Regions from separate parts of the Anisomitus miae genome, predicted to be linked through region 1. Evidence: predicted binding sites of a transcription regulator. Region 1 holds the regulator's gene; the other holds the start of a gene.
The links. Region 1 encodes Rex, which represses fermentation and respiration genes when NADH is low (regulators of the CRP and FNR family bind a similar motif). Its sites were predicted from a motif close to ATTGTTAANNNNTTAACAAT; they were not measured.
Positions count from the first base shown of each region.

Region 1 (16,402 bases):
GTTTTCCATGACAAGTATTTATAAATACATAAAGGAAGGTATTGAACATTACGTAAATAATGATGAATTAAGTTATTTAGATAAAGAATTAGATGATTATATAATGAAGTATTTAAAAAATGCTAAGATAATAACTACTGGTTTGGCACCTATAGTAGGTTATGTAAATGCTAAAGAAACTGAAATTAAAAATATAAGAATTATATTTGTTGGTAAGATCAATGGTGTAGATTCAGACTCCATAAAAAGGAGGCTGAGAGAGAGTTATGTATAAGATTGGTGTTGTGGGGGACAGCGATTCTATATTTATTTTTAAGTCGTTAGGTGTGGATATTTTTCCATGTCAAGATGAAGGTGAAGCGAGATTAATTATTGATAGGCTAGCAATGGATAGTTATGCGGTTATATTCGTGACTGAAAATGTCGCTAAAGATATTATGGGTACTATTGATAGGTACAGAAAGAAGTATATTCCATCAATAGTTTTGATACCAGGTAGTAGTGGGAGTCTGGGAATAGGTCTTGAGAAAATTAATGACAATGTAGAGAGAGCTATTGGTGTGAATATCTTATAGGAAGGGAGTTAAATCATTTTGAAGGCTGGTAAAATAGTTAAAGTTTCAGGTCCTCTTGTTATTGCAGAAGGCCTCGGTAATGTTAAGGTGTATGATGTAGTCAAAGTTGGAGATAAAAAATTAATCGGTGAAATAATTGAGATAAGAGGTGCATATGCTTCGATTCAGGTTTATGAAGAAACTTCAGGGATTGGACCAGGAGATGACGTTTTTTCAACAGGGGAACCTTTAAGTGTTGAACTTGGTCCTGGTTTGATTGAATCTATGTTTGATGGTATACAGAGACCACTCGAGAAGTATATGTATGCATCTGGTTCTGATTTTTTAGAAAGAGGAATTGAAGTATATTCTTTAGATAGAGAGAAAATTTGGGAGTTTAAGCAAGTAGTCAATGTGGGTGACAAGGTTTCATTTGGAGATGTTATAGGAACTGTGCAAGAAACACCTGTTATCTTACATAAAATAATGGTTCCTTACGGTATAGATGGTATTGTTAAGGAAATAAAGACTGGTAATTTTAACATAGTCCAAGTAATTTGTGTGGTTGAAACTAAGAATGGTGATGTATCAATTTCAATGATGCAGAGATGGCCTGTAAGAAAGGGAAGACCGTATTTAAGGAAGATGCGACCTGAAGAGCCTATGATAACTGGACAAAGAGTTATAGATACATTTTTTCCAGTTAGTAAAGGGGGTACGGCATCTGTACCTGGACCATTTGGTGCTGGAAAGACAGTAGTGCAGCATCAAATTGCAAAATGGGGAGATTCAGAGGTTGTGGTGTATGTTGGTTGTGGGGAGAGAGGAAATGAAATGACTGATGTGTTAATGGAATTTCCTGAGCTTGTGGATCCTAAAACCGGTCAAAGTCTTATGAAAAAAACAGTTCTAATAGCAAACACTTCAAACATGCCTGTTGCTGCTAGGGAATCATGTATATACACGGGAGTAACTATAGCAGAATATTTTAGAGATATGGGTTATTCGGTTTCGATAATGGCTGACTCTACTTCTAGATGGGCAGAAGCATTAAGAGAAATGTCTGGACGTTTGGAGGAAATGCCTGGTGATGAAGGTTATCCTGCTTATTTAGGATCAAGGCTTGCTGAGTTCTATGAAAGAGCTGGTAAGGTTGTGTGTTGTGGGAAGGAAGAAAGAATCGGAACTATTACAGCTATAGGAGCGGTTTCACCACCGGGTGGAGATTTATCCGAGCCGGTTACTCAAGCAACGCTTAGAATTGTTAAAGTATTTTGGGGATTGGATGCTCAGTTAGCTTATAAGAGACATTTTCCATCTATAAATTGGTTAAAATCGTATTCTTTGTATGCTGATGTTATCGGTAAATCTCTTGAAAAAAATGCCGATTATGGAAATTGGAATTCTATGAGGTTGCGTGCTATTGGACTTTTGCAAGAGGAGTCAGGGCTCGAAGAAATCGTCAGATTAGTAGGTATTGATGCTTTATCTGATAAGGATAGGCTAAAACTAGAGGTTTCTAAATCAATTAGAGAAGATTACTTACAGCAAAATGGATTTCATGAAATTGATACTTTTTCTTCAATGTTAAAGCAATATAAAATGATATCTTTAATATTGAAATTTATGTCTGAGGCAGAAAAAGCTCTAGATTCTGGTGTATATTTAGATAAGATTTTAAATTTGGAGATTAGGGATAAGATAGCAAGGTGTAAGTATATTCATGAGGATGATTTGAAAAAAATCGATGATATATCATTTGAGCTTGAAAATACTATACAAAATCTAATAAGAGAGGAAGGAGTATCAATTGATTAAAGAATATCAAACGGTTAGAGAAGTTGTTGGTCCTCTGATGATGGTAGATGGAGTATCTGGAGTTAAATATGATGAGTTAGTAGACATTGAGCTAGAAAATGGGGAAAAACGAAGAGGTAAGGTTTTAGAAGTAAGTGGGTCAAAAGCTATGGTTCAAATATTCGAAGGATCAAGCGGAATTTCTCCTATGACTACTAAGTGTAGATTTTTATCTAAACCTCTTCAATTAGGTGTTTCTATCGATATGGTAGGAAGAGTATTTGATGGGATGGGAAGAGTTAAGGACAGTGGTCCTGATGTGATACCAGAGTTTAGAAGAGATATAAATGGTATAGCTATAAATCCTGTAGCTAGAGACTATCCATCTGAGTTTATACAAACAGGAATATCAGCTATTGATCATTTAAATACATTGGTTCGTGGACAGAAGTTGCCTGTATTTTCAGCATCAGGTTTACCTCATGCTGAACTTGCTGCTCAAATAGCTCGCCAGGCTAGAGTTTTGAATTCTGATTCTAAATTTGCTGTTGTATTTGGTGCTATGGGTATAACTTTTGAAGAGGCTCAATTCTTTATAGATGATTTTACTAAAACTGGTGCAATAGATAAATCCATTTTATTTATGAATCTCGCTAATGATCCTGCTATTGAAAGAATTGCAACTCCAAGAATGGTTTTGACTTGTGCTGAATATTTAGCTTATGATAAAGGTATGCATGTGCTTGTTATAATGACAGATATGACAAATTATGCTGAGGCTTTAAGAGAGGTATCTGCTGCTAGAAAAGAGGTTCCAGGTAGACGAGGTTATCCTGGATATTTATATACAGATCTATCTAATTTATATGAAAGAGCTGGTAGATTGAAGGGAAAGAAGGGTTCTATAACGCAGATTCCTATTCTTACTATGCCAGAAGATGATAAGACACATCCTATACCCGATCTTACAGGATATATAACTGAAGGTCAGATAATATTATCTAGGGAGTTGTTTAAAAAAGGGGTGTTTCCACCTATAGATGTTTTATCTTCATTGTCAAGACTTAAAGATAAAGGGATAGGTAAAAATAAAACTAGGGAAGATCATGCAGATACTATGAACCAGCTGTTTTCTGCATATTCTCAAGGAAAACAGGCCAAAGAATTGTCTTCGATACTTGGGGAGAGTGCTTTATCTGGGGTTGATATAAAGTACTCTAAGTTCGCCGAATCTTTTGAAGAGAGGTATTTGAACCAAGGATTTGATACTAATAGAAGTATTGAGGAAACCTTAGAACTTGGATGGGATCTTCTAAGAATACTCCCTAGGACTGAGCTTAAGAGAATAAGGGATGAGTATTTAGAAAAATATTTTAAAGCAAATTAGGCTTGGGGATGAATTGATATGGCAAGATTAAGTGTAAATCCAACACGAATGGAATTTGGTAGGCTTAAGAAGAGGTTAGTTGTTGCTATTAGAGGGCATAAACTTCTCAAAGATAAACAGGATGAGCTTATGAGGCAGTTTATTGCACTCATTAAATACAATAATGATTTAAGAAAAAATGTAGAACGTAAGCTACAGAATGTATTTAAAGATTTTGTGATGGCAAAGGCTGTACTTGGAAGTGAGTTTTTGGAGGAAGCCATATTTTACACTACAAGTAAATTGACGTTTGATGTTGGTGTTAAGAATGTTATGAGTGTTAAAGTTCCTGTATTTAATTTTAATAGAATTAAAGAGAATGACGTAAATTTATCGTATGGATTTTTTAATACAAGTTCAGAACTAGACTTATCTATTATGAATCTTAAAATGGTTTTTTCTGAACTTTTAGAATTAGCAGAAGTTGAGAAATCTACTCAACTTATGGCAGATGAAATTGAGAAAACTAGAAGAAGAGTCAATGCACTCGAATATAGGACAATTCCAGATTTAGAAGAGACTATCAAATATATACGAATGAAGTTAGATGAAAATGAAAGGGGAGCATTAACTAGACTTATGAAAGTCAAGGAAATTATATCTAAGAGAAGTGATTAGAGGGTTAGGGTAGCTAAATGAGTTACCCTGATCCTTTTTTGAATTTTAGTGCTAAACATTGTATAATTGAGTTAGCAAAGTAATGAGAGGATTTGAATTAAGTGACTTATTTAGGAGTAATCATAAAAAGACTTAAAAAAATTTGTTCAAGTAAACTATCAAAAACCAAAATAATTACTTTAGTTACATGGGTAATAGTCTTTGTGGTTATTCCTATTATCATAGCTGTTAATGTTACTAACTCTATTTTTTATGTATCTGTAAATTCTAATTCAATGTCACCTACTATTGTAGAAGGGGATAAAATTATGGTACTAAAGATTGCAACAAATAATTCGATTAAAAGACACGATATAATAGTTTTCAATTCGATGGAGCTTGGTGAGGTATTGATAAAACGTATTGTTGGTATACCAGGAGATAAGTTAGTTTTAGATGGGAATTTTAATTTGAAAGTCAATGGAAAATATGTAACGCAAAATAGTAACTTTAATTCTAATAATGAATATAGATATGATGTCACTGTACAAAATCAGGAAATTATTATTCCTGATAATAAATATTTTGTAATTGGTGATAACGTAAATAATTCATTTGATTCTAGATTTTGGGAAGATAAGTTTGTTTCAATAGAATGTATAATTGGTAAAGCCATAATGTTAGTTAATCCTATAACAAAAATTTCTATATTTTAATCAATTGGTTACTAGTTTTATCATACTATTAACAAAGGAAGTATAATTTGTTAAGGTTGATATAATTATGGTATATGGATTGATTTTAGCGGGAGGTAAGGGGAGTAGATTATATCCATTATCTAGAGCTAATAAACCAAAGCAGTTTCTTGATATAATAAATAATGAGACACTTTTATATAGTACTCTAAGTAGGATTTCGAGAATTATCGATAAGAAAAATTTATATATTATAACCAATACTGATTATAAAGAGAAAGTATGCAGTGAATCAGCTAAATTTTTGAATGAGAGTAATGTTATAGTTGAACCATTAAATAAAGAAACAGCTATATGTATAGCGTTTGCATGTACTAAAATATTAAAAAAGGATAAAGATGCAGTTATTTTGATTTTTCCATCTGATCACTATATAGAAATATCTGACATATTTTACAATACATTGGAATACATTATGGATATTTCTAATAAAAAGAGAGGGATTTTAACTATAGGAATTGAACCTAAGATTCCTAAAACTGGTTATGGATATATACAAGTAGGAAGACCTTTAAATTTATGTACTAGAAGTCATAATTTTGATGTATATAAGGTAGAGAGGTTTGTTGAAAAACCAAGTTATGAAATTGCCAAGGATTTTGTTATGCAAGGTAATTATTTGTGGAATAGTGGAATTTTTTGTTTCAGGGCTGATGTATACTTAAGAGAATTAGAAAAGTATTTACCTAAAGTTTATGTAGGTATGGTTGATATTTATAAAAATTTAGGTAGTGTAGATGAAGATTTTATCATCGATAAGGTTTACGAGAAATTAGATGGTATATCTATAGATTTTGGAATAATGCAGAAAACGAGAAAAGCTTATGTTGTACGTAGTAGGTTTTATTGGGATGACATAGGGAGTTTTACTTCTCTTATTAGAGTATTAGAAGAAAATGGCAAAAATTTTACTAGGGGGAATGTTTTATTAGAAGATAGTGAAAATTGTTTAATCTTTGGAAATAGTAACTTAACTGTAACGTTTGGAGTGAAAGATTTGATCATTGTTAATACGGGAGATGTGACATTGATAATGAATAAGAATAAAGAACAGGAGGTTAAATATTTGTTTGAAATGATTAAGGGAGAAACGAAATTTAAGGATTTTATTTAATTAATACTAATAATTTAGGAGTATATGATGTCTGAACGTATAATTGAAAATAAGGCATATAAAGACTACGGAGAGAGAGATATAGCACGGGTTTATACGAAAAAGTTATCTACACTTAAGGTTGAAAGTGTAGAAGTTGATTCAAAATTAAAAACGTGTGTTAGGGTTTCAACGAACAATTTATTTAGGGGTAATATATTTGAATTTCCTATAATAGATGTTATTGTTAATGATGATTTTGTTGAAATAAAAGGGCTTATAGTAGGCAAGGTATATTCTGGACTTGTTTTGAATTTAGAATATATAACTGGTAATAAACTTTATTTATTGGAAGATTTTACTGTTGAATTTGGAGATGTGATATCTGAATATATATGTACAACATATAGGGTGGCCTTTAAGAGAGATGTCGAAGAAGAAGAATTTAATGAATGGTATTTTAAATTACAGAAAAAGTCTAATGGTGTAAACAATTTTATAGAAAATATAGTATTAAGTGATGAATTTTCGCAAATTAATAAGAAGTTAGATGCTTTTATAGAAATTTCTTATGAGGTAATATTCAGAAGAAAAATAGATGAGGTATCTTTTAATTACTGGAGAAATAAGTATATTGAAAATATATTAAATGAACCTGATGATAAGGTGAGAAAATATATATTAGATCAAATGATTCATTATAAACAGTTTGAGTATTTAAATGAAAATGAGTAGTTTTTAATGTTGGGGAGGAAGAAATGGAAAACATACTGAGTCCTTCTATATTATCCGCCAATTTTGCTAATTTAGAAAAGGATTTATCTGAATTAAGAGCGTATAATATACGTAGGATACATTTAGATGTCATGGATGGAAATTTTGTGCCTAATATAACTTTTGGTTTCGGTCAGATAGAGTGTCTAAGAAAAGTAAGCGATCTTTACTTTGATTGTCATTTAATGGTAGAAGAGCCTATTAGGCTTATAGATGATTTTATAAATTCAGGTGTAAATTGTTTAACTGTTCATATCGAAGCGTGTAATCATGTGCACCGTACTGTTGAATATATAAAATCTAGAGGTATAGATTGTGGTATTGCGTTAAATCCTGGAACTTCTCTAAACAATATAGAGAATATTTTAGATATTGTAGATAAGGTACTTATAATGACTGTAAATCCTGGTTTTGGAGGACAAAAATTTATATATTCCATGCTAGATAAAATAAGTGATTTATACAATTTGTTTAGTCTAAAGGGGATAGATAATAAAATAATACAGGTTGACGGAGGAATAAATCCATCAAATATACATGAGGTATATGATGCGGGAGCCAGAGATATAGTTGTAGGATCGTATATATTTAATGGAAATAGTATGGGTAACAATATAAAAAATTTAATAAGTAGAATAAGGTAAAGATTATACAATCTTTACCTTATTTTTTATATAAATGATAGAGATATGGATACTAGATTTTTAATTTATGTAGAAATATTATGTTTCTAATTTGAAATAATTTATTTTGATCCAAGTACATATAACGTTTATCTATATAATAAATTTTTTGGTTGTGTAAGATATATATATATATCATCTACTTGCACAGGTATTTCAATATGTATTTACTTGTATTGCTAATTGAATCTACAGTACCATAATGTTTGATGTTAGTGATTACCATTTTTATGACTATAAAAATTTTAAATGTAAAATAATGTATATTAATGTTAAATAAAATTTTTCTCAAATTTCCAAATAATGGTTTTATATAAAGTTCATTTAAATTTTGTAAATATGAAACCTAAAATAATTGAGAAAATTATAACAATGATATCATTCAGAATGGGATTATCTTAATATCCATTAAGAGTAATGATCAATTTATACTGATTAGATATAGATTTTTTCTTAACAAGTATTAACATACAAAATGTAGTCCTGATGTTTCGGTTAAAGGTCAACATGTAAAATAGTCTCTTACTATGGAGTGGGTATAAAGATTATAGAGGATTAATCCTCATTATACATCCATATTGCATAGAAGTGAATTTTGGAGTTTACTATATTTACAAATTTTTAGTATTTTAAAACATTTCTACTTGTTTAACTGGCATTGAAATTAAGACTCCTTTAGTAATAAACGCAATAAAGGCGATAGAGTATTCTGTTTGATAAATTATGGTATAAAAAACATTTTTTGGGAAAGAATGTAAAAAAGATTATAAACTTCGAGGTGAAGAGAAGATATATGTTCAATATTTTTCTGATAATAATTTTTGTTGTAGTTTTAAATAAATTTTTAAATATAGTTAGAAAAAATGTAGAAGTTAAATTTAAAATTGAAAGTATATCTAATTCAATCATAAGTCGTAAAGATTTGGTTGAGCTTGGTATGGATTATTATCTGACACTTTGTAGGTACATAATTATAAAAAAAGGAATGTCTAAGGAAGTTTATATACAAGATATTACAGGACGAGAGATAGTCGATATAAAATTTACTGATGTTAGTGGTAAAGAAGTATATGCGTCATGTATATTAAAAGAGGTTTCTAGTGGTGAGGATCTTGACTATGTAACATATAATGAGGTGCTCGATTTATTAAGTTTTATGATAAAAGATAATGTTCATAAGGGAATAGTGTTCACTAATTTTGATATTGAAGATAGTGCAGTTAAGTTTATAGAAAACTTAAATAAATTTTCGAAAAAATATAGAATAGAAGTTGTAGATGGATACGAGATAATTAAATTTGCACGTAAAAGAAACGAAAATTTGGAGGAAAAATTTAAGTATGCTTAGTTTCTCAAAGTTTATTATATTTATTTGTTTGATAGTCATGTTACCCATGATATTGAATATTATTGACAATCTTGTAAAAATATCTAATATGTTTTTTCGTAGAGATCGTTTATATAATAAAGTTGTGCATCTTTCTAAAAAAGAGTTTTTGGAGTTTGTTTTAGAATTTTTTGATAGGAAATATGGATATAGTTTTAACTTTTGTGGAGAAGATGTATATTTGTTACATAAAAATAGGAATATTTGGCTGTATTGTGACAATGATAATTGTGAAATCTTAAATGTGGATGATGCACGCAAGATTTTAGGACTATCTGAGAGTAAGGGAATAAGTGATATATTTATTTTTACGACAAAAAGTTTAAGTGATGAGGCTGTTGGATTTTTTAGAAGTGTTGAGAATGATTATGTTGTTAGATATATTTGTAAAAAAGATTTAGATGTAAATTATACAGAGTTTGTAAATAAGTTCTATGTTCTTTAGTACTTTATTTAGGTTATTTATTTTTCAGTGAAAATGGAGTAGAATTATAACTTGTGAAGAGTATTAAAATTTATTTAGACTTTAATTCACTTAAGGGGGATTACATAATGTCTGATAGTGTCTCCAAAGTTGTTATAAAGAGGTTGCCGAGATATCTTAGAGTTTTGGAGTATTTTATGAAGCGTGAAATTGAGAGAGTTTCATCGAAAGAGTTAGCTACAAAGCTTGGATCTACTGCTTCTCAAGTTAGGCAAGATTTTAATTGTTTTGGTGATTTTGGACAACATGGTTACGGATATAGGGTTAAGGATCTGTATGTTAAAATCAAAGAAATTTTAGGATTAAATAGGGTGTATTCTTGTATCATAGTTGGTGCAGGTAATGTGGGACAAGCAATAATGAATTACTCAAATTTTCCAGATATAGGTTTTAATATTAGAGCTATATTTGATATAAATCCGAAGATTATAGGTGCTTCTTTTAGAGGAATCGAGGTTTTAGATGTGGATAAATTAGATAAATATCTAAGTATTAGTGATATTGATATTGCTATGCTTTGTGTTCCTGAAACTCAGACTATTGGAGTATATGATAAATTGAAAGATAGAGTTAAAGGGATATGGAATTTTGCAACTGTGGATTTACTTCCTACTGATAAAACTTCAGTTGAAAATGTGAATTTAAATGATAGTTTGTTTACTTTAGTTTATTTTCTAAATAATAGGGGTTAGTTATGGATTTTAAAAATTATTCTTTGGTTAATAATAGTGTAGTCGTTAAAAAAATTAAGAATTTTATCCCAGCTCATATCTTCGAAAATGGTCAGTGTTTTAGATGGATGAAAACACTTAATAATTCGTACATAGTTGTGGCTAAAAATCGTGTCATTGAGGTTGAACTTCGTGATGAAGACTTAGTGATACATAATTCAAATATTGATGATTTTGAAAATATTTGGATAGATTATTTTGATTTAGAACGTAGTTATGAAAATTTGAAGAGAGATTTGATGATAGATGAGCATTTAATAAACGCTATAAATTTTGGTAATGGTCTCAGAATGCTAAATCAAGATCCTTTTGAAATTATTCTCTCTTTTATAATATCGTCTAATAATAGGATACCTATGATAAAGAAAGCTATTAATAATATAAGCAAAAAGTTTGGTCAATGTACATTGTATAAGGGTGATGAATACTATTATTTCCCAAGGATTGATGATCTAGTATCAGTAACTCAGGAAGAGTTTCGTGATTGTTCTGTAGGTTTCAGAGATAAGTACTTGGTAGGAACTATAAAGATGATTAATGATAATAACAATTTGGATGAAATAAAGAACCTTTTAGATGATGACTGCCATAAAGAATTACAGAAGTTCCCAGGGGTTGGTTCTAAGGTTTCTGATTGCATAATGTTGTTTTCGATGAAGAAGTATTCAGCTTTTCCTGTAGATGTTTGGGTTAAGCGTGCTATGATGAAGTTTTATGTAGCTCCTGATACTTCTCTTAAAGAAATAAGGAATTTTGGTAGGGATTTGTTTAAAAATTTAAGTGGTTTTGCACAACAATATTTATTTTATTATATAAGAGAAAATAAAAGTGTTATGAACATGGTATAAACTAATAATTAAGAAGCTTGAAACATATTTTAAGATTAGATATGTGGGTTTGGAGTTTGTATTATAAAAGGCGATGTAGGTGAATTTCAAGCTTGCTACGAAACATTTTCGATTTTAAGCATTTCTCAAACTTCATTAATTTTTTTCATTTCTTTATGAATTGTTATACTCATAAGTTCTAGTTTCAGTGCTCTCCATTTGACGATTAATTATTTAAAAGAGTTATAAAGCCTCCTAGTATTTTTCATGTGTTCTTTAGTTTCATAAAGTATTTCCTATATAAATTGTAATAATTAATCTAATTAGATATTAAATCAGCATACTTGAAATTATTTTAATTAGATATTTGCAAGAAAGCACAACATAAAGATATAAATCTATTAAAATAATTTTTCAATTTTTTAAAACTTTTATTGTGAGTTTGAGGTCTTTATTTATGAAGTCATTAAAATTTAAAATTGAGGTTATTTATGGGCAAAAATAAAATATTGCGTTCGATTTTATTGGGATTGTCTTTCGGTTTTATATTGGGATATACAACAAATGCTCTTAGTAGTGGTGCGATTCGAAATGTATCTTTGAAGGATGTTATAACAGAGGGTAATTTACAAAATTACCAATATGTGGATATATTAGGTAAAAAGTATGATTTGTCTTTAGTAAATCCAGCAGTTATTCAAACAGTTATTAGGACTTTTGATTATGTAAATAGCGGTAATGCAAATGAGAAAGATAAGAATGAGAGATTAAGAGAGGTTTCTAAGTTATTAGATGACTACCTAGATAATCCTGAGGATTTTGTGAATTTTCCTGTTACTCTTGATTTAGGACCATGGACTTTTTTAATGGAAGAGATTCAGTGTATTCAATCTAGGATATCGGACTTAAAGGATAAGCAATCTGTTATTAAAACTGAGGGAAATCAAGGGAATATTTCCTTAAAAATTAATGAAATACAAGATGAAATTGATGGTTTATCTAGATGGATAAATTACAGTGTAGAGAATTTCAATTCGTCAACGTATAAAAGAACGTTTTATGATTCATTGGATGAAAATAAAGTCGATGATGGTGTAATTTTCTCCTGTGTTTATCCAAATTTAGACTTTGAAGATGTATTTAGAGTTTCTGTAAACTCAGAGGGGAATGTTACGCTTCAGGATGAAAATATCTCTCTCATAGATTTGGTAGATACTATAAAATCAAATTTGGAGTTTGAAAATATCAAGATAAGATATTTGAGAGAGAAAATAAAAGATTTAACCGAATCTATGAATCAAGGTTTAGATTTAAAGAGTGAAATTCTTAACTTGAGGAAGGAAGTAGAATCCGTAAAGGTTTATGAAATAGGTCAAGAGATCATACTTTTGAATTTAGAAAAAGAAGCTGTTAAAAATACAAAAATAAGTGCAGAATTTATGGAAGAAAAACTTAATAATTTGCAAGAGATAATAAATGAAAAAGTGAAAATTTTAAAAGAGTTTAATGAAAAAATCGATCGGATATCAGATTATTCTATAGAAACTACTATAGGCGATACTCCTAGTTATAATGGATATTATATAGAGGATGATAGTGGGATTGGTGTTAAGATAACATTTGATAAAAATGGAAAAGTTTTGTTTGATGGTAGCTACGAACCATCAAATAGACATATAAATGTTGTAAATAATGTAATTCCGAAATTAATAAGAGAGCATGATGTTGAAGTTTCTGATTTAAAATCTAAAAGAAGTAGTATCGAGTCAGGCAATAGTGATAAAAAATATTATTTAATTGATACAATTGATAAGAAATTATGTGTTTTGGAAAATGATATAGAGAATTATAAAACTATATTAAGTTGTGTGTAAAATGGAACTATTTTGTTCCATTTTTTTTACATAAAAGTTTATTTATATGTACAAACTATGTTTAGCATTTTTAAAAATATATGGAGGCTCAAAATGGTATCGAATATTGAGGTTTTAGAAAGTAAAATAAATTTCTTAACTCTGACTTTAGAAGAAGTTTATAGAGAAATGAATAAAAGCTTTGATTTTACAAGGTTTGTTATAGATAATAATTTAACTTCTACGCAAGTTGTATTAATCATAAAGGGCTTAACCATAATGAATTATAGAAAATTAAACAGGTTAAATGATTTTGAAAATGATTTTAAAGATGATTCTAGATTTGATTTTATCTTAAGAAATCATAAACCTACGTTTGATGAATTTAATAAATTTTTGAAAAGTATAGGAGTGTATTTAGATTGCGAAAAGCTTCTAAAAAGTCTTGAAAAACAAAAAATTGGAGAAGATATATGTAAATTTCTTCTGGAAGATAAACAAAATAATTGATATAATATACCCTGTTAGACTTTCATGATTTTTGAGGAGATTTTGATATGGGGATATTTAGTACTCTACTTGGGAATGCTTCTAATGTAAGTGTGGATGAATTGTCTCGAAGTTTAAGAGATATTGCTTATGAGGGCGAAGAAATATTGTATGCCTTTTCTTACGTTAGGGATGTTATTTTATTTACTACAGGTAGAGTTATTTTTGTAGACAAGCAAGGTGTTACAGGAAAGAAAAAGGAGTTCCTATCAATTCCTTATAGAAGTATAAGTAAGTTTTCTATTGAGACTACAGGATATTTTGATGATGATTCTGAAATTAAAATTTGGATATCTGGTATAAATGAGCCCGTTACTAGAGAGTTTTCTGGGGATAAAAATTTAAATGAAGTACAAAAACTCATTGCAAAGGCTATAAGTTCAAATAATTAAAGGAATGTGTGTTAAGTGGGATACTATATAAAAGATAATAAATACTATATGGATTTTAGAGATGAAGATGGAAATAAAATAACATTTGAGGTTATTTCAGAAATATTTATTAGAGATAAAAAGTATTTGATATTAGGTGATGATGGAGATTTTACTGAAGATTCATATGTTGTCAGAGAGGATATAGTGGATGGTGCGATTGAGTATAATTTTCTAGATGATGAGGAAGAGTTCAATCGAGTGAGGAAACATTACAAGAAAATTATTTATGGGTAGATTTTTTCTGCGGTAAACGTCAGACTTTTTACTTAACCTACATTTTAAAATAGGGATTTCCGAAATTGGCATTGCTATCATGCTTCCAGTTTTCGTAAGCGGAGTAGATAAATATATGCTATGTGGATTGCCCACCTGTTGGAGAACAGGTCTTAAGTTTATAAGTTAGCGTCTCCGTGGATATTAGCCTAGAGTTTTTTAAATTCTGGGCTTTTTGTATTTTTTACAGAACATGAACTTGAAATCGGTGTGTTTTATTATAGAATTATACTTGAAGCTATATTTTTGAAGGGATCTTTTGGTATTATGAAGGAAATTATAGACAGAATAAACTATTTGTATCATAAATCTAAGGGAGTCGGTCTAACCAATGGGGAAAAAATTGAACAAGAGAATTTGAGGAAAAGGTATATCGCTATAATAAAGGGAAATTTTAAAATGCAACTATCAAGGTATAAAAAGAAAGGAAGTGAGTAGATGGCTGTTACTATTGATGAGCTAGTAGATAAATTTAAATTTGAGATAATAGTTAGAGGCGATTCAGAAGTTCAAATATCTAACACAGAGTTAAATAGACCAGGATTACAACTTACAGGATATTATTCATATTTTTCTAACGAAAGAATTCAATTAATTGGTATGACTGAATGGTCATATATCAAATCTCTGCCAGAAGATATTTGTGATATGAGGTTTAAAGATTATTTAGAAAAATTTACCCCATGCATAATAGTAACTCGTGGGTTAGAGATACCGAAAAATTTGATCAAATATGCTAAAATATATAATAGGACAATCTTGAGAACAGAACAAGAGACTACGAGGATTATAAGTAGGCTAAAGAGATATCTAGATACTAGGCTTGCACCTGAGGCTAGAGTTCATGGAGTTCTTCTTGATATATATGGATGTGGAATTTTGATAACAGGTGACAGCGGTATAGGGAAAAGTGAAACTGCTCTTGAACTTATCAAGAAGGGACATAGAATAATTTCAGATGATGCTGTAGATTTTAGGGAAATTGATAGAGAAATAATAGGGTGCTGTCCTTATATAACTTTTGGTATGCTTGAGGTCAGAGGCGTTGGTATAATAGATATAACATCCATATATGGGTTATCTTCAGTTCTTGATAGTAAAAAATTAGATTTGATAATAAAGCTCGAGCATTGGGATGACAATGAAACTTATGATAGGTTAGGTATTGATGATTTATATGAAAAAGTTTTGGGCGTTAATATAAAATCTATACGTATACCTATAAGACCTGGAAGGAACATAGCTGTACTTGTTGAGGCAGCAGTTGCAAATTACAGATATAAATTGACTGGTAGACCAAATGCCGTTGACATAATGGAAAAAAGAATGATAGAGAGAAATTAATTATTGATTCAAGATATAAAATTTAAGGTTCATCAATTAGTTAAATGATGTTTGAATTTTTTAATATAACAATTTTTTAAATATTGTTGAGAAAGTTTATATAAAAATAGTGTTACAAAATGGAGGGTTCTTATGAGCGAGTGCGTTAAATCAAAAAGTGCTTGGATTAAGTACAACAAGGATGATTTGGATAGTCTTGAAAAATTTTGTGATTCGTACAAGAAATTCTTGAGCAGTTGCAAAACGGAAAGAGAATGCGTGGAATATTTTAAGGATATTGCTCTTGAAAATGGATTTAGAGATTTGAGAGAAGTCATTAAAACTGGAAGAAAGTTAAACATTGGGGATAAAATTTATTACATTAAAATGGATAAGACTTTAATTTTAGCAGTAATTGGTAAAGAAGACTTAGAAAGTGGATTTAATATTATAGGTTCCCATATTGATTCGCCTAGAGTTGACTTAAAACAGACACCAATTTATGAAAATGGAAATTTATGTTTTTTTGATACCCATTATTATGGTGGACTTAAAAAATACCAATGGGTTGCCATGCCAATGTGTTTAAAGGGAGTTGTAATTAAAAAAGATGGTGAGAAGATTAATATAAATTTGGGAGATGGAGAGAACGATATTTGTTTTGGATTTTCTGATTTGCTTCCTCATCTTGCGAAAGATCAATCAGTTAAGAAAGCTTCAGATGTTATAGAAGGAGAGCAGTTGAATTTATTAATCGGAAGCAAGCCGCTAGATGATAAGAATGGTGTTAAAGATAACATTATTGATATTTTGAGTAGAGAATATAAAATATTTAATGAAGATTTGGCTTCAGCAGAGTTAC
Region 1 covers NZ_JBRACL010000003.1:79,609-96,010, forward strand. The annotation lists gene AALI31_RS00900 (V-type ATP synthase subunit C) at 1-274, shown strand, start outside; gene AALI31_RS00905 (V-type ATP synthase subunit F) at 267-575, shown strand; gene AALI31_RS00910 (V-type ATP synthase subunit A) at 594-2,372, shown strand; gene AALI31_RS00915 (V-type ATP synthase subunit B) at 2,365-3,738, shown strand; gene AALI31_RS00920 (V-type ATP synthase subunit D) at 3,757-4,395, shown strand; gene lepB (signal peptidase I) at 4,497-5,090, shown strand; gene AALI31_RS00930 (mannose-1-phosphate guanylyltransferase) at 5,158-6,243, shown strand; gene AALI31_RS00935 (hypothetical protein) at 6,271-6,957, shown strand; gene rpe (ribulose-phosphate 3-epimerase) at 6,981-7,640, shown strand; gene AALI31_RS00945 (hypothetical protein) at 8,422-9,027, shown strand; gene AALI31_RS00950 (hypothetical protein) at 9,020-9,511, shown strand; gene AALI31_RS00955 (redox-sensing transcriptional repressor Rex) at 9,619-10,242, shown strand; gene AALI31_RS00960 (DNA-3-methyladenine glycosylase family protein) at 10,245-11,129, shown strand; gene AALI31_RS00965 (hypothetical protein) at 11,600-12,982, shown strand; gene AALI31_RS00970 (hypothetical protein) at 13,076-13,471, shown strand; gene AALI31_RS00975 (PH domain-containing protein) at 13,519-13,902, shown strand; gene AALI31_RS00980 (DUF1292 domain-containing protein) at 13,951-14,178, shown strand; gene AALI31_RS00985 (DUF896 domain-containing protein) at 14,428-14,655, shown strand; gene hprK (HPr(Ser) kinase/phosphatase) at 14,656-15,561, shown strand; gene AALI31_RS00995 (aminopeptidase) at 15,694-16,402, shown strand, end outside.

Region 2 (16,402 bases), on a different contig from region 1:
GAGGGTACTTAATAGTAGTAAAGAGATAGAAATTAGCGATGAGAATTTTTTATGTAGAATAAGGGGATATAAAAAATTAATAATTGATTTAGGTACTGGTCAGGGTTCATTTGTTTATTTTAATGCAGTCAGTAACAAGCACTGTTTTTATATTGGCTTAGATTCATGCGGTGATTCTATGAAAAAGTATTCTGTAAAGCAGTATAAAAATAAAGTGGCAAATTTAATTTACCTAGTTATGAATGTGCAAAATATAATTTCCATTTTAGAAAATAGGTTCTCGGAAATTTATATCAATCTACCTTGGGGAAGTTTGCTTGAGGGTTTATTTAAAGAAGAGATGGGAGTTATAAGATCAATCTCTAAGCTTGCTGTCACAGGATGTTTAATAAATATTTGTTTTTCGTATGATAGAAAGATTGAAAATAATGAAATAGAAAAAAGAGGTCTGCCTGATATAGATGAAGAATATTTCAATAGAATCTTTAAGCCTATGTATGCAAAATATAAATTGAATATAAATGCTATAGATTATATTGCAAAGGATGAAGTAAGATTTAGGAGTAAATGGATGAATGTCCTGAGTGATTCTAGATATAGGAAATTTTATGTTATAACTGGAACTAAGGGATAAAAATAGAAATTTATAATTGAAACTTTTAATAACTAAGAAAGGGAGCTAAGATTTATTTCTCAGCTCCCTTTTTATATAGATTTTTAAAATTGAACTTTAGTAAATTGATTTGTATATCTCAATTAATTCTTCCACTAATGGATATCTTGGATTTGCACCAGTGCACTGATCATCAAAGGCTTTTAAAGCTAATTCATCTATTTTGCTCATGTATTCATCTCTTGATAAACCACACTCAGAAATACTTAAAGGCATGTTAAGTTCTATCATTAGGTTTTTAATAGCATCAATTAAGCTATTAACTCCTTCTTCAGTGGTTGAGGCTTTTAAGCCGAGATGTTTTGATATATCTGCATATTTTTCATGTGCTATGAATTTCTCGTATTTAGGAAATGATGTGAATTTAGTAGGAATTTGAGAGTTAAATTTAATAACATGAGGAAGTAATATTGCATTTGCACGACCGTGAGGTATGTGGAATTCACCACCGAGTTTATGAGCAAGTGAATGATTTATGCCTAAAAATGCGTTGGTAAAAGCCATACCAGCCATCGTTGAAGCATTGTGCATTTTTTCTCGAGCAATCCTATCATTAGCACCATTCTTAAATGCTCTAGGTAAATATTCAAATACAATTTGTATAGCCTTCATAGCTAGGGCATCGGTATAATCAGATGCAAGCACCGAAACATAAGCCTCTATAGCATGAGTTAATACATCTAATCCTGTATCTGCCATTACAGATTTTGGTAAAGTCATAACATATTGAGGATCTATTATTGCGACATCTGGGATCAATTCATAATCAGCTAGAGGATATTTAGTGTTTTTAACTTTATCTGTTATAACTGAAAATGCCGTAACTTCTGAACCTGTTCCAGAAGTTGTAGGTATTGCTACTAATTTCGCCTTCCTGCCGAGTTTTGGAAATTTATATGTTCTCTTTCTTATATCCATAAACTTTAATTTTATATCATCAAAGTTAGTTTCAGGATACTCGTAAAATAACCACATTCCTTTGGCAGCATCCATAGCAGATCCACCTCCTAGTGCTATTATGCAATCAGGATTAAAATTGTTCATCATTTTAACACCGTTTAGCACTGTTTCAACCGAAGGGTCTGGTTCAACTTCTGAGAATAATTCTATTTGAACTTTATCGATTCTTTTATTTAAATGATTTATTACAATATCGCTATATCCGAGATTTACCATTCCAGCATCTGTAATTATCATAACTCTAGATATATCTGACATTTTTTCGAGATAAGATGTAGATCCCCATTCGAAATATATTTTTTCAGGAATTTTAAACCACTGCATATTAATTTTTCTCCTTGCAACTCGCTTTAAGTTAATTAAGTTCTCACATGTTACATTGGATATTATGGAGTTCTTTCCGTAAGATCCACAACCAAGAGTTAAAGATGCTCTATTTGAATTATATAAATCTCCAATAGCACCATGAGTTGAAGGAGTATTTATAACAATTCTTCCAGCCTTTACGGTTTCAGAAAATTTCTTAATAACTTCTTCATTGTTTGAATGGATAGCTGCTGAGTGTCCAAGTCCTCCAAACTCTACCATTTGTTTAGATTTTTCTATACCTTCTTGTGAATTTTTTACGGTTATATAAGCAAGTACGGGACTTAGTTTTTCTCGAGAAAGAGGATAATTTTCCCCTACTGAATTAATTTTTGCGATTAATATTTTAGTTTTATTAGGAACTGTGAATCCAGCTTGTTCTGCAATCCAATTTGCAGATTTACCGACCACATTTGAATTTAATATACATGAATTCTTTTCAGGTGGGAATAAAAACTTTTCAAGTTTTTTGATTTCTTCATCATTACAGAAATGACAATTAAACTCTTTCATTGTTGATTCAAATTCATCAGAGATTTCTTCATCTACGATTACGGCTTGCTCAGAAGCACAAATCATACCATTATCAAAGGTTTTTGAAAGTATGATATCGTAAGTTGCCCTTTTTATATCGCAAGATTTTTCGATATATGCAGGAACATTTCCAGGTCCAACGCCTAAAGCAGGTTTACCACAGCTATATGCAGACTTAACCATACCAGATCCACCAGTTGCTAAAATTACAGATACACTTTCATGGTTCATTAATGCATTTGTTGCTTCTAAGGAGGGTTCCTCTATCCATTGTATACAGTTTTTAGGTGCACCTGCTTTTACAGCTGCCTCATACACAATTTTTGCGGCCTCAGCACTACACTTTTGGGCTGAGGGGTGAAATGCGAATATAATTGGGTTTCTAGTTTTTATTGATATTATAGCTTTAAACATAGAGGTGGAAGTTGGATTTGTAACAGGTGTAACACCTGCTATTATTCCAACAGGTTCAGCTACATTAAAGTAATCATTTTTAGGGTCATCATTTATGACACCAACAGTTTTTACATGTTTTATATCATTGTGGATATATTCTGTAGCAAATAGATTTTTGATAACTTTATCTTCAAAAATACCACGTCCAGTTTCTTCAACAGCTAATCTAGCGAGTTCTATATTTTGACTAGCACCAGCTATGCACATGCTGGTTACAATTTTATCTATTTGGTATTGATTTAATTCTAAAAGGTTTTTTTCAGCTTCCTTGGCTTTTGATATTAGAGATTCAATAGATGGCATTGTATTTGAGGTTTCCTTTAGTGAAATTTGCTTTTTTTGATTCATGGTAAATAACTCCTCCGTAATATTAAACTTTTAAAGAGTATACTTTGTAGTATTTGTTTAGATAAAAAAATATTATCTTGTATTTGATATTTAAATAACGTAATTTGTTATTTAAATATCAAATACATTGTATTAAATTATATAAAAAATATCAATGTAGAATAAATTAAATATGCATAACAAAAAAAAATTTGGTAACAATAGAATATATTTCAAAAAATTTTTTAAGTTAAAGATTACTTCGACTGGTATAGAAAGGAAGGACATAATGGATTATGATTCGTTAGAATTACTTTGCAAAAACAGTGTTACTCATTTGAAAAAATTTAATTTTGAAAAAAATCTAAAGAGATATATTAGATTGCTATTTAAAAATATTAAAGTTGTAGAAGAGATAAAATTAACAGGATGTAAGGTTAGTTATGCATCTAATTGGATATTAGATAATTTTTTTTCATTAGAGAACACTTTTAGATGTGAAGTAGGCAATGATTTTAAGAAATTTAAATCTATAAAATTTAACAATAGATTCTTACCTAGAGCTTATTTATTTTGTATGTATTTTATAGAAAATCAAAATGGTTTATTTGATAGAACGGAGTTTTTAAATAAGTTAAACGAATACGAGAATAATGTTAAATTAGATTTAAGTGAAATTTGGAGCATTCCTTTTTTTATGAAGTATGTAACTTTAGAGAAAATTTATGAGCTCACCAATAAAATTTTGTATATTGAAAATGAAAAATTTGAAGCACATAATCTTTTTCTCAAGATATCAAAATTAATTGATACGGATAAATTTGAAAACATTTTAGAGAGTTTATCAAAATACTTTGATGATAATTTGTCGCTATATTCTTTGGAGTATTTCATAAATCTTATTGAAGAAAATAGAATAGTTCATGATCCAATAAATAAATTTTTAAAAGGGATATTGGAAAATGAGGAGTTAACACATGATGGTTTGAGAAATTTAAATACTGGTAATTTAAATAAGCTTAGAATAAAAATGAGTACTTATATCCAATGGTTGAGGAGTATTTCATTGTTTGATTGGAAATCTTGTCTAGAAGAGGTTAGTTCAGTTCATAAGGAGTTTTTGAAAGATCCTTCGATGATTTACCCCAAAATGGATTATGATAGTAGAGATTTTTATAGAAGAAGATTTGAAAAAATATGTAAAAGAAATAATTTAAATGAAAGTGTAGAGTGCAGAAAGATTCTAGGCATGTGTGAGAACGGAGTAGATGATTATTCCAGACATATTGGATATTATATCTTAGATGATGGAAGTAAATATTTCAAGGCTAATGATGCATTGAAAGCATTTAAGAAAACGATATATTTTTTATCGCTATTTGCAGGGGGTACTGCACTTTTATACCTTTCCATTTGTTATTTTGATTTTGTTATAAGCAATGTTTATATGAATATTTTGATTTTTGGTATATTTTTGATTTTGTCTTTTGATATTTCAGCTAACTTAGTGAATTATTTCTTTTCAAAGAATATAAATTTTAAATTTATACCAAGGATGGATTACTCTGATAAGATACCCGATGAAGCTAAAACCGTTGTTGTAATATCTTCTATTTTGAGTAGTAAAGAGGATATAGATAGGTTATTTAAGAGACTTGAGATGTCGTATGTTTGCAATAAGAAAGGTAATTTATATTTTTCGCTTATTCTGGATTATGTTGATACCATTTCTTATGAGGGTTCTGAGGATAAAATACTTTTGAATTATGCTAAGAGTTTATTGAATGATCTCAATGAGAAGTATATGGATTCAGCTATGGAAGTAAAGTTTTATTTATTTGTAAGGGATAAGGTTTATAGTGAAAGTAATAATGTATACATGGGATGGGAACGTAAACGTGGAAAGATAATGGAATTCATAAGATTTTTAAAAGGTGAGGAAACTAATTTTAAATATAATATTGAAGATTATGATCTGTTAAAGAATACAAGATACATAATAGTAATTGATCTGGATAACAAATTAGTAAAGGATTCTGCCATTAAGTTAATAGGCACTATACACCATGTTTTAAACAGAGCAGTCGTTAAAAAATATAAAAATAGGAATAGAATCGTAAGGGGTTATGGCATAGTACAGCCTGGAGTTAAGATTAATTTCAAAAGTTCGATTAATACATTTTATTCAAAAGTATTTGGTGGAAGGTCAGATATTTCGTTTTACAACAATATAGTTTCAAACGTTTATTGGGATATTTTTGATGATAGTATATTTATTGGTAAAGGAATTATTGATATAGATGTGTTTGATAAGATCCTTAGAAATTCTGTTCCTGAGGATAAAATATTAGGATATGATTTAATAGAAGGATGTTTTACAAAGGTTCTATTTGCATCTGATATTGAGATTGAGGAAAACTTTCCTTCGAGTGTATTGCTCAGCTTTTCAAGATTACATAGGGGAGTTAGAAGTGATTGGCAACTTATGTACTATTTGTTTAGATCGAGAGGGTTAGGGACATTTTCAAAATACAAGATCATAGATAATCTAAGGAAGAGTTTAGTTCCTATATGTTATTTAATTTCCTTTTTATTTCCTGTTGCAATGAGTATAAGGCAAAGGAATATTTACTACGGATTTATGTTAATGAGTTTGATTTTACCAGCCATTTTGAATGTTTCTTCTCTTAGTGTCGTTCAGATATTTAAACGCGATGTACGCTATACTATTAATATGTTTGCAAATAAGATGATCCAAATTTATATAATGTTCTCGTTTCTACCGTATCAAGGATATGTGTGTATTCATGCTATAGTTAAGGTTTTGTTTAGGATGATTGTTACCAAGAAAAAGCTCTTAGAGTGGAAGTCATTTTATGAAGTTAATCAAGGAGATAATAATTCTCTATTGGTATATTTAGGAAGGATGTTTCCGTGTTTAATTTTCGGATTATTTGGAATTGGATTGGGAAGTTATTTTAAAATTTACTCTATGGTTTTGATTTCTTCTACATTTTTGGTGGGACCTATAATAGCATATTTTATATCTAAGAGGCTTGTATTTAGACACACAAATTTAAGACATGGAGATAATATTTTCTTAAGAGCTATATCTAGAAGTATATTTGCTTATTTTGAAGATTTTGTAAATGAGAGTACAAATTATTTAGTATGTGATAATTACCAAGATTATCCATATGCTGGTATAGCTAAGAAAACTTCTCCAACTGGTATTGGAATGAGTTTGAGTGCATTTATTTTAGGAAGGGATTTTGGATTTATAAGTATTTTTGACATGGTTCATATACTAAAAAAAATATTATGTTCCATAGATGCACTACCAGTTTACAGAGGTCATTTATACAATTTGTATGATATAGAGAAGGCCATCCCCTCAGGTCGAAGATTTATATCAACAGTAGATAGTGGTAATTTACTTTCTAGCTATTACTTATCTAAAAAATCTTTAGAGGATTTGCTTAATACTCCTATCATACATAAAGATTTGGTGAAATCATTTGAAGAAATGGCATATTTATCAAACAATTTGAATGCAGATCATCTGTATAAAGATGTAATTGGGTATGGATATAATTGTGATAAATACCAAGATTATATAAGATTTTTAGAGATGGTGATAGAGGTTTCAAATAATAATATCCTTGAAATAAGTGGAAAGAATATAGATGTTTACTGGCATATAAAAATAAATGAAAGTGCGAATAGTTTCCTCAACGAGATTTTGGATATAACATGTAAGGTGCACGAGTTACCTAATTTTAAAATCGATGCACTTGGTGAAATATTGATTAATACAAATATAATTTCTCTTGAAGGTGTAATAATAGATTTTATTGAGAGTTATAATAATTCATCTGTAAAGGATGAAAATATATGTTTAAAAGCATCTAAGATTTTAGATAATATAGTCAAACTTGTTAAAGATATTAAATTTTTGATAGAAAGTATTAGTTTAAAGATAGATAGTATGGATTTTAGTTTTTTATACAATGAAAATAAGGGGTTATTATCAATAGGATATGATTGTGAAAATGATATAATAGATAGTAACTGTTACGACTTATTGGCGTCAGAGTCAAGAATTGCAAGTTTTTTGTCTATAGCTAAAGGTGATATTCCTGTTACTCATTGGTTTAATCTTGGAAGGGTGGGTGTGAGCATAAAAGGAACTAAGACGCTTTTATCGAGGGAAGGGTCTATGTCTGAATATCTTATGCCTATGCTTTATATGAAGTCATACCACGACACGTTACTTTACGAGACTTATAAGGGATGTTTTAATTCTCAATTAAAGTTTTGTAATATTAATAAAGTTCCCTTTGGAATTTCTGATTCTTGTCTTTATGAATTTGATAATGATTTAAATTATAAATATAGATATTTTGGAGTGCCATATGTTTCCATTAAGAAGGATTGTAGTAGTTTAGTTGTGAGCTCTTATTCAAGTATGATGGGATTTATGGTAGATTTTGAAAGTAGTATTAGGAATTTAAGGTATTTGGAGGAGATGGGAGGTGTAGGTAGATATGGATTTTATGAAGCTATTGATTTTACACGATACAAGGAAAATAAAGATGAGGATTACATAATAGTGAAAAATTACATGACCAATCATCAAGGCATAAGCTTTATGGCTTTGGCAAATACCATTATGGATAATATATGTCAAAATAGGTTCGGAGACATAATTGAGGTTGAAAGTATAGATGAGCTTCTAAATGAAAGTATAGATAATTTAAGTATAAGAGATACCATATATAACGAATTTAATATAAGTTCTCCTGTGTCAAATGATGAATTCATACCAAGAGTTATTAAATATAGAAATGATAAATTAAGTGATATGCAAATTTACTCAAACGGTGAATGTTTATTGGGAATAAGTGCTAGTGGAGGTGGATTTTTAAAATTCGGTGAAAGATATATATCAGAAGTAAGTGATGATTTTACAAATGAGAGGTCTTATGGATATATATACATAAAAGATTTAGTAAGCAAAAAAGTTTTTAGTAATACATATTTGCCATGTAAAAATGACAGTATAGAGTATATTTGTGAGTTTAATATAGATAGAGCAAAGTTTATAGCTAATTGTGATGATATAAGAGTCACAAGTGAGATCATGATATCGAGTGACGACAATGTAGAAGTAAGAAAAATTTTGATAAAAAACTTAATTTCTAAGTCTAAAAGTATAAATGTACGCAGTTATTTTGAGAGTGAGAGTGTAAATAGAGATTTTGAATTCAGTCCTAATGACTTAATTGGAATATGTAGGAATACTAGTAAAGATATCTTCATGGGACATAGTATATTTTACAGTGACCATAACGTCAGAGAGGTAAGCTTTGAGAACGTTAAAGAAAAACTCATAGGTATAAATAAAGAATTGGATGATCCCATTTTCTTACATGAGGGTTTTGTATATAAAAATAGTAAATCTACATTAGAAAATATTTTCAGCATAGGTTGCAATGTAGATATAGAACCACATGGTCACACGAGTTTGTATTTTATAAATTCCTTGGGATATACAAGAGATGATGTAATATCTTTGATTAATAAATATAAAAATTTAGAGTTGTTGTTTAATATACATGAAAATAATTCTTATAATTTTAAATCTATGATTAACTCTTTGGGGATATCATCTTCGGAGGTATTATTTTTTAATTATATTACATCTAAGGTTTTATATGGCGATCACAATAACGAATTTGAATTAACGTCAGATATTAGTGTTAATGATTTAATATCTCATAATATAGATCCAAAGATACCTATTATAGCTATTGAGGTAGCTACAAATTCCGATTTGGATAATTTGGAAGTATTGATAAAATTATTCTTGTATTTTTTCAATATGGGATTTAATGGATTTAATTTAATTATTTTAAATGGATACCTAAGGTATGATAAACATTTTGATAGAAAAATTGAAAGTTTGATATTAAAGTATGGTCTTAAAGACAAAATCAATATTAATAATGGAATTTACATAATTTTATCAAATCTTTATAAAAATACTCATGGGATAGTAAAAAGTATAGCGAATGTATTTATAAAATCTTCATTTGGGAGTGTTTACGAACAGATGGGATTTTCATTAAGATATCTTAATGAATCTAAGGCTGAAATAAATTTAGAGAATTGGATATTGGAATTTTCGAAGCCATTAGATAATGTTATAACAAATATAAATCTTAATAATTACTTGTATGAAATGTCAAATGAAATTTTTGATTTTAATGATATTTGTAGATATCCTATACCTAAAAAGGATCTTAAATTTTATAATTCGTACGGAGGGTTTTCAAAAGATTACTCGGAGTATGTAGTCAGGATTAATGACTTTAATATTATTCCATACTCTTATAAAAATATATTAGGTAATGGTCATATATTTACTTGTGTACTATTGAATGGTTTTATGAGTACATGGGCTTTTGAATGTGGAGAGTTTTCGATCACTCCGAGATTTAATAGTGATACAAGTGAATATTTTGGAGAGTGTGTTTATTTGAAAGAAGATGATTGCGTCTGGTCTCCTACACTTAACCCAGTTAATAATGGAGAGGATTATATAGTTTCTACTTCTTGTTTTTCTACTAAAGTAAAGAATAGTTTTAATAAAATAGAAACAGATTTTGAATGTTTTGTACCAGAAGATAAAAAATATAAGGTAGTAAAAATAAAATTTAAAAATTTATCAAATTTAACTAAAAATATAAATGTTTGTTATTTCGCACCGATTTTGTTAAGTTCAATGGGTGATTATTCTAAAAAATTAAAAACAAGTATAAATAATGATTTTGGGTACATATACGGAGAAAATATTTTTTCAAAAAAGTTTAAAAATATAAAATCTTACTTAAAGTTATTTGGATGTGAGGATGTATCTTTCACAGGCAGTAAAAGAGAGTTTTTAGGAATAAATAAAGGTTATTGCGATCCTGTTGGTATGCATAAGAGTAATCTTAGTAATTTAACTGGTGTAAACATTGAATCCTGTTTGTGTGTTTCCGGAAAGGTAGTTCTAGATAAAGATAGTACAAAGGAGATTTATATAGTTCTTGGATATGATAGTAGTTTGGAAAGTATAAATTCTGAGATTAAACGATTCTCTAAAAAGTATTTCTCTGAAATGTATATTGATAACAATCAAGATCGTTTAAATAAATATAATACAATCCAGATAAAGACTAGGGATACGTATTTAGATATTTTTATGAATGGATGGATATTACATCAGAATCGTAATGAAAAGTTTTTGTTCAGTAATTCTAAAGTAGGAGAGCTTCATTCTTGCGTTGATATAATGGAGAAATGTTTAGTTTATAATTATACAAATCCATTAGAGAGTAAAAAGAATATTATAAAAGTATTTTCAAATATGTATTTAGATGGGAAATTTAAAGATACATGGAGTAATTTAATAAAAATATATACGATAAATGATTCCTTATATGATGGATTATGGATTTTATTTATATTTTTAGATTATATAAAAGTTACTGGAGATAAGGATATTTTTAATATTGAAATTAAGATTATGAGTGATAATGATTCGGAGATTAGATTTTCTACAATATTTGAGAAGTGTTTATGTGTACTGAAAAGAGGAATAAATTTTGATAATATTGGTAATCCTAAGTTATCTAAAGATGTCAATCAAATAGGTACAATATTTATATTTTATAGAGTTATTAGTGATTTTTTAAGTATTTTTGATGAATTTGGCGATAGTAAGAGCAAGGATATTTTTATAAAAGTAAGAGAGGATATTCTAAATGTAGTACCTAAGTATTTCAATGGAGAATTTTATGTATGTAATTTGGATTCTAAGAGTAGTTCAGATATAATTTTAATAAATCAAGCACTTTACATAATTTGTATGGATGATTTGGTACACAAAGAAAAGATTATAAATTCTGTTGAAAAATATTTGGTTGATAACGAGTATGGATTTGTAAGGGAATTTTCTAAAAATAATATGATAGATAGAAGTGAATATTGTTTTCAAGATAATAAATCTCTAATTTTATTTATCATGGCATTAGCTAAGCTTAAAATGAATACTAGAGCATATTCGTATTTAGAGTTTTTGAATCCAATATTAAGAACTGTGGATAGAAATTGTGCTAACGTTTATAGGAGAGAGCCGTATTTAGTAGCTTCTCATATTGAGTTTAAGGAAAATAGGTTGATTAAAACATTCAATAAAGATTTCAATTATGTATCTTCTGTATTATATAGGGTTGTTATGCAATATATTTTAGGATTTAATTTACATAATGATGGATTTTATATTGATCCATGTGTGATAAGTGATTTCGGTAGTTATACTTTTACGTATATGCGAGAAAGTTCAGAATATAGGATAATAGTCAGGAAAGGAGAGAATACAGGAATAAAAGTTAATGGTACTAGACATGTTAAAAATTTTATTAAATTTGGGAATAATGATAAATTTATTATTGATATAACTACATAATAGGTATTTTTAATACTTTTCCACAAAATTTATGTGGAAAAGTATTAATTTATGTGGAAAAATATAATATATAGTAAAAAATATCTATGTATTTTAATGTATATAATTTTATTATATTAAAATAAAAGTCTTAATATTTACCATAAAATTTATACTAAATAAGAAAATATATAGAAAAAAATATAGAAATTTAGAAAAATATTATAGTTATTAACAATTGTATGTTGATAATGTTAATAACTTTACATATATAAATTGAAACGAAATTATATTTTATAAGGAGGTTTGCTTATGTTATAATTTATAAAAAAATTATGATGGGGGCACTGATGAATTTATTTGAAGAATTAAAAAATCGTGGTTTTATTAAGCAAATGACTCACGAAAATGAGATTAGAAAGATTCTTGATAAAGAAAAGGTAAATTTCTACATAGGGTATGATCCAACAGCGGATAGTTTGACAGTTGGACATTTCGTAACATTGATGCTTATGTCACATATGCAAAAGAATGGTCATAAACCTATTGTCTTAATAGGCGGTGGGACAGTAATGGTAGGTGATCCTACCGGTAAAACGGATATGAGAAAAATGTTACATAAATCAGATATATATAGAAATATAGTTAATATTAAGAGACAAATAGAGAAATTTATAGATTTCTCAAACAATAAAGCAATTATACTTAATAATTCCCAGTGGCTTTCAAATTTAAATTACATTGAATTTATTAGAGATATAGGCGTGAATTTCTCTGTAAATAATATGTTAAGGGCAGAGTGTTTTAAACAAAGATTAGAAAAAGGACTTAGCTTTCTTGAATTTAATTACATGATAATGCAGTCATATGATTTTTTAGTATTAAACAAGGAGTATGGATGTGTTCTACAACTTGGTGGTGATGATCAGTGGTCTAATATGATTGCAGGTATGGATTTGGTAAGAAGAAATTGTGGAAAACAAGTTTATGCTATGACATGTAATCTCCTATTGACAAGTGATGGTAAAAAAATGGGTAAAACAGAAAATGGAGCTATTTGGTTAGATGAAAATAAAACTCCAGTATATGATTTTTACCAATATTGGAGAAATATAAACGATGATGATGTAGAAAATGCTTTAAAGATGCTTACATTCATTCCTGTTGAAGATATAGATAAACTATGTATGGTACGTGGAGAGGAGATAAATAAAGCAAAAGAAATATTAGCTTTTGAAGTTACTAAAATTATACATGGAGAGGATAATGCTGTTAAATGTATGGAAGCCTCGAAAGCATTATTTTCTACTGGTGGTAGTATAGATGGAGCTCCTAATTATTATGTTTTAGAATGTGAAATTGGGAGATCTCTTGTAGATGTGTTGGTTATGAAGAATATATTACCTTCAAAATCTGAGGGCAGAAGACTTATTTCTCAAGGAGGGGTGTCTTTAAACGATATTAAGATAGAAGATGTCAATTTTACCTTAACATTAGAATGTTTCAAATATAGAAGGGCAATTTTAAAAAAGGGAAAGAAAAATTTTTACATTTTGAATATTGTTTGAGTAATTTCTCAGAGGACTTATTTTAATCAATCCTCTGAGTTATTTTATATTAAAAAATTCTCGTCGATAGAATTGGCAAAATCATTTATACTGTTTTCATATTCTCTATAGGAGTGTGAATTATCAAATTCGTTATGGTTATTCTCAACTAAACTGAAAATATTATCTATATCCCATAGATCTCTTGGATCCATAATAATCACTTCCTTCAGTATTAGTTTGAGAATTTTATATATAAAGTATTCATTATTGTAAAAAATTTTTTAAAAAATCCATTATTGCATTTGCTGAACTTAGACTAGATACTTTTGCTGGTATACCCAAGTAATGTATAGTCTGTATATTTTTAGAATTTGCATATTCAAAATCAACCCCACCAGGCATAGATGCTAAATCTAGAATTAGAGTAGAGCTGTTTATTGAATCTAAAACCTCTCTATCTATTATTAGACTAGGAATAGTGTTAATTATAATATCAAAGTTTTTAGCATCATACTTGAAATCACTTAGCATTTTTGATTTTATATTATCAATTCTTGTATATGCAAAGTTTATAGATGGATTATTGTATACTAATAATTTCTCACATAATGGATCCATCCTTCTTGATAGGGCTTTTGAAACTCGACCGTATCCAAGTATACATACTTTTGATTCAAATAAGCTACGTTTACTTTGGTTTATTAATTTTTCTATACTTCCTTCTGCTGTTATTATTGCATTTACCAATGTAAATTTTTCATCTTCCAATATGTCTATAAAGTTTATGGCTTCCTTTCTTAGAGATTCCTTAGACACATTGTCGAATCCACCGAATATTTTTCCATTAAATCGTTTTAGTAAAGGTATTAATTTTCTATAGGGAATTTTTTCATTGATAAATGGTGCATTCAAAAAACCGTTTCTAACAAATGGAATTGGTAAAATCACTATGTCAAAATTATAAATTCTTTCTTGTAGATCTTCTATTTTATCTTGAAAATCTAAAAATATATTCTCACAAGTGAACCCATTTTTATGAAGGATATCTTTTAGGGAGAGGAATCGCTCATCTCCACCAACTAGTAGTATTTTCATTACATTCTCCAATAAAATTATTTTTGTAATATATTTTTATATAAATTTATGATATTATCTTATTTGGTTTTTGGCATTTTTTATAATTTTAAATTCGAGGTTACATATGGAATTGGTAGTTAAAAGGTTTGATCAACTTACGGTTGAAGAATTATATGAAATTATTAAACTGCGAGTTGAAGTTTTTATGATTGAACAAAAATGTTTTTATAAAGATTTGGATTATTTGGATTATGGATGTTACCATAGTTTTATAGAGGAGAATGGGAAGATATTGTGCTATTTGAGGATACTAGATAGGGGAATGAGCTTTGATGAAATATCATTTGGTAGAGTTGTTTCAAATAAGCTTTATAGAGGAAGAGGGCTTTGTAAAAAATTATTACAGAATAGTATAAAATTTGTGGAGGAGACATTGAATGAAAAAATAATTAAATTGAGAGCACAGGTTTATGTTTTAAACCTTTATAGAAGTTTGGGATTTGTTGAGTTCGGAGATCAGTATTTAGATATTGGAATACCACATATAAATATGATTTATGAATCTTCCACCAATTAGAGATAGTTTTATAAGGAAAAAAGTACCATATCTTTTGAAGTATGGTACTTTTAAAATTTAGTATTCACTAGTATAATCGAATTCGCTCGTAGCAATATTATTTACAACGATTGGATTTGTTTTTGGACTTGGTATATTGGTATGGTTTAATCTATTAAATTTTCTAATTGAACTTGCTGTTTTATTAGAGATACGAATCTTAGGACCGTAAAACTTTTTCATGAAACACAACTCCTTTTAAAAAACAAAATCAAACCATTGTTTATTGTTAACAGAAAATATTTTCTTATACTTTTCCAATATCAGATAATATAATCGAAGGATTCTTATCAATTGCCCATTGAATTCCCCAAGTGTTTTGAAATATTAAAATATTTCTATTCTTTAAATCTATTGCCTTTTTTGTATCGCTAGTAAGGTTTAAATTTTCAATACTAATATCGCATTTTTCAATCCATCTAATTAAGTTATAAGGGAGCTTGGTTATTTTAATTTCTGTGTTATATTCGTTTCTCAATCTGTATTCGAGAACTTCGAATTGAAGATTACCTATAACTCCAACTATAACCTCTTCCATTCCAAAATTAAATTCCCTAAATATTTGAATGGAACCCTCCTGAGCTATCTGGGTAATACCTTTTATAAATTGTTTTCTCTTCATAGAGTTTGTGGGTTTAACATTTGCAAATAATTCAGGAGCGAAAGATGGCATGCCGTCAAATTTAAAATCCTTAGTTGAGTTTGTCAAAGTATCGCCAATCGAAAATATACCAGGGTCAAACACTCCTACTATGTCTCCAGCGTAGGCTTCATCTATAAATGCTTTATCTTGTGCAAAGAATTGTTGGGGTTGGGAGAGCTTAATTTTGTTATTATTTTGAATATGAGTTACCTCCATACCCTTTTCAAATTTTCCGGAACATACTCGCATAAAGGCAATCCTATCCCTATGTTTTGGGTTCATGTTAGCTTGTATTTTGAAAACAAATGCTGAAAAAAAGTCTTCATAAGGGGAGATATCTCCAATAGTCGATTCCCTTTTAAGAGGTTCTGAAGAATATTTTAAGAAATTTTTTAAAAAGATTTCAACACCAAAATTAGTTATAGCGGAACCAAAAAAAACAGGGGTTAATTCACCATTTAGAATTTTTTCGTGATCGAAAGGATTTTCTGTAAGATTCAGAAGTTCAATTTCATCGGCTAGGTTACTATGAGCAACTTCTCCGAGTATACCTTTTATATTTTCATCATTATATAGATTACCATCACATTTCAGTATGTTTTGTCCATGATTTTGAGATTGAAATGTATAAATTTTGTTTTCATTTCTTTGGTAAATGCCTTTGAAATCTTGTCCACAACCAATAGGCCAATTCATTGGATGACAT
Region 2 covers NZ_JBRACL010000005.1:120,354-136,755, forward strand. The annotation lists gene AALI31_RS02505 (rRNA methyltransferase) at 1-634, shown strand, start outside; gene adhE (bifunctional acetaldehyde-CoA/alcohol dehydrogenase) at 731-3,337, opposite strand; gene AALI31_RS02515 (glucoamylase family protein) at 3,606-11,831, shown strand; gene tyrS (tyrosine--tRNA ligase) at 12,158-13,378, shown strand; gene AALI31_RS02525 (hypothetical protein) at 13,423-13,572, opposite strand; gene AALI31_RS02530 (dipicolinate synthase subunit DpsA) at 13,625-14,455, opposite strand; gene AALI31_RS02535 (GNAT family N-acetyltransferase) at 14,562-15,014, shown strand; gene AALI31_RS02540 (hypothetical protein) at 15,072-15,236, opposite strand; gene AALI31_RS02545 (peptide chain release factor 3) at 15,301-16,402, opposite strand, start outside.
Region 2: the regulator Rex is predicted to act here: its motif matches at 3,441-3,460, upstream of adhE (bifunctional acetaldehyde-CoA/alcohol dehydrogenase).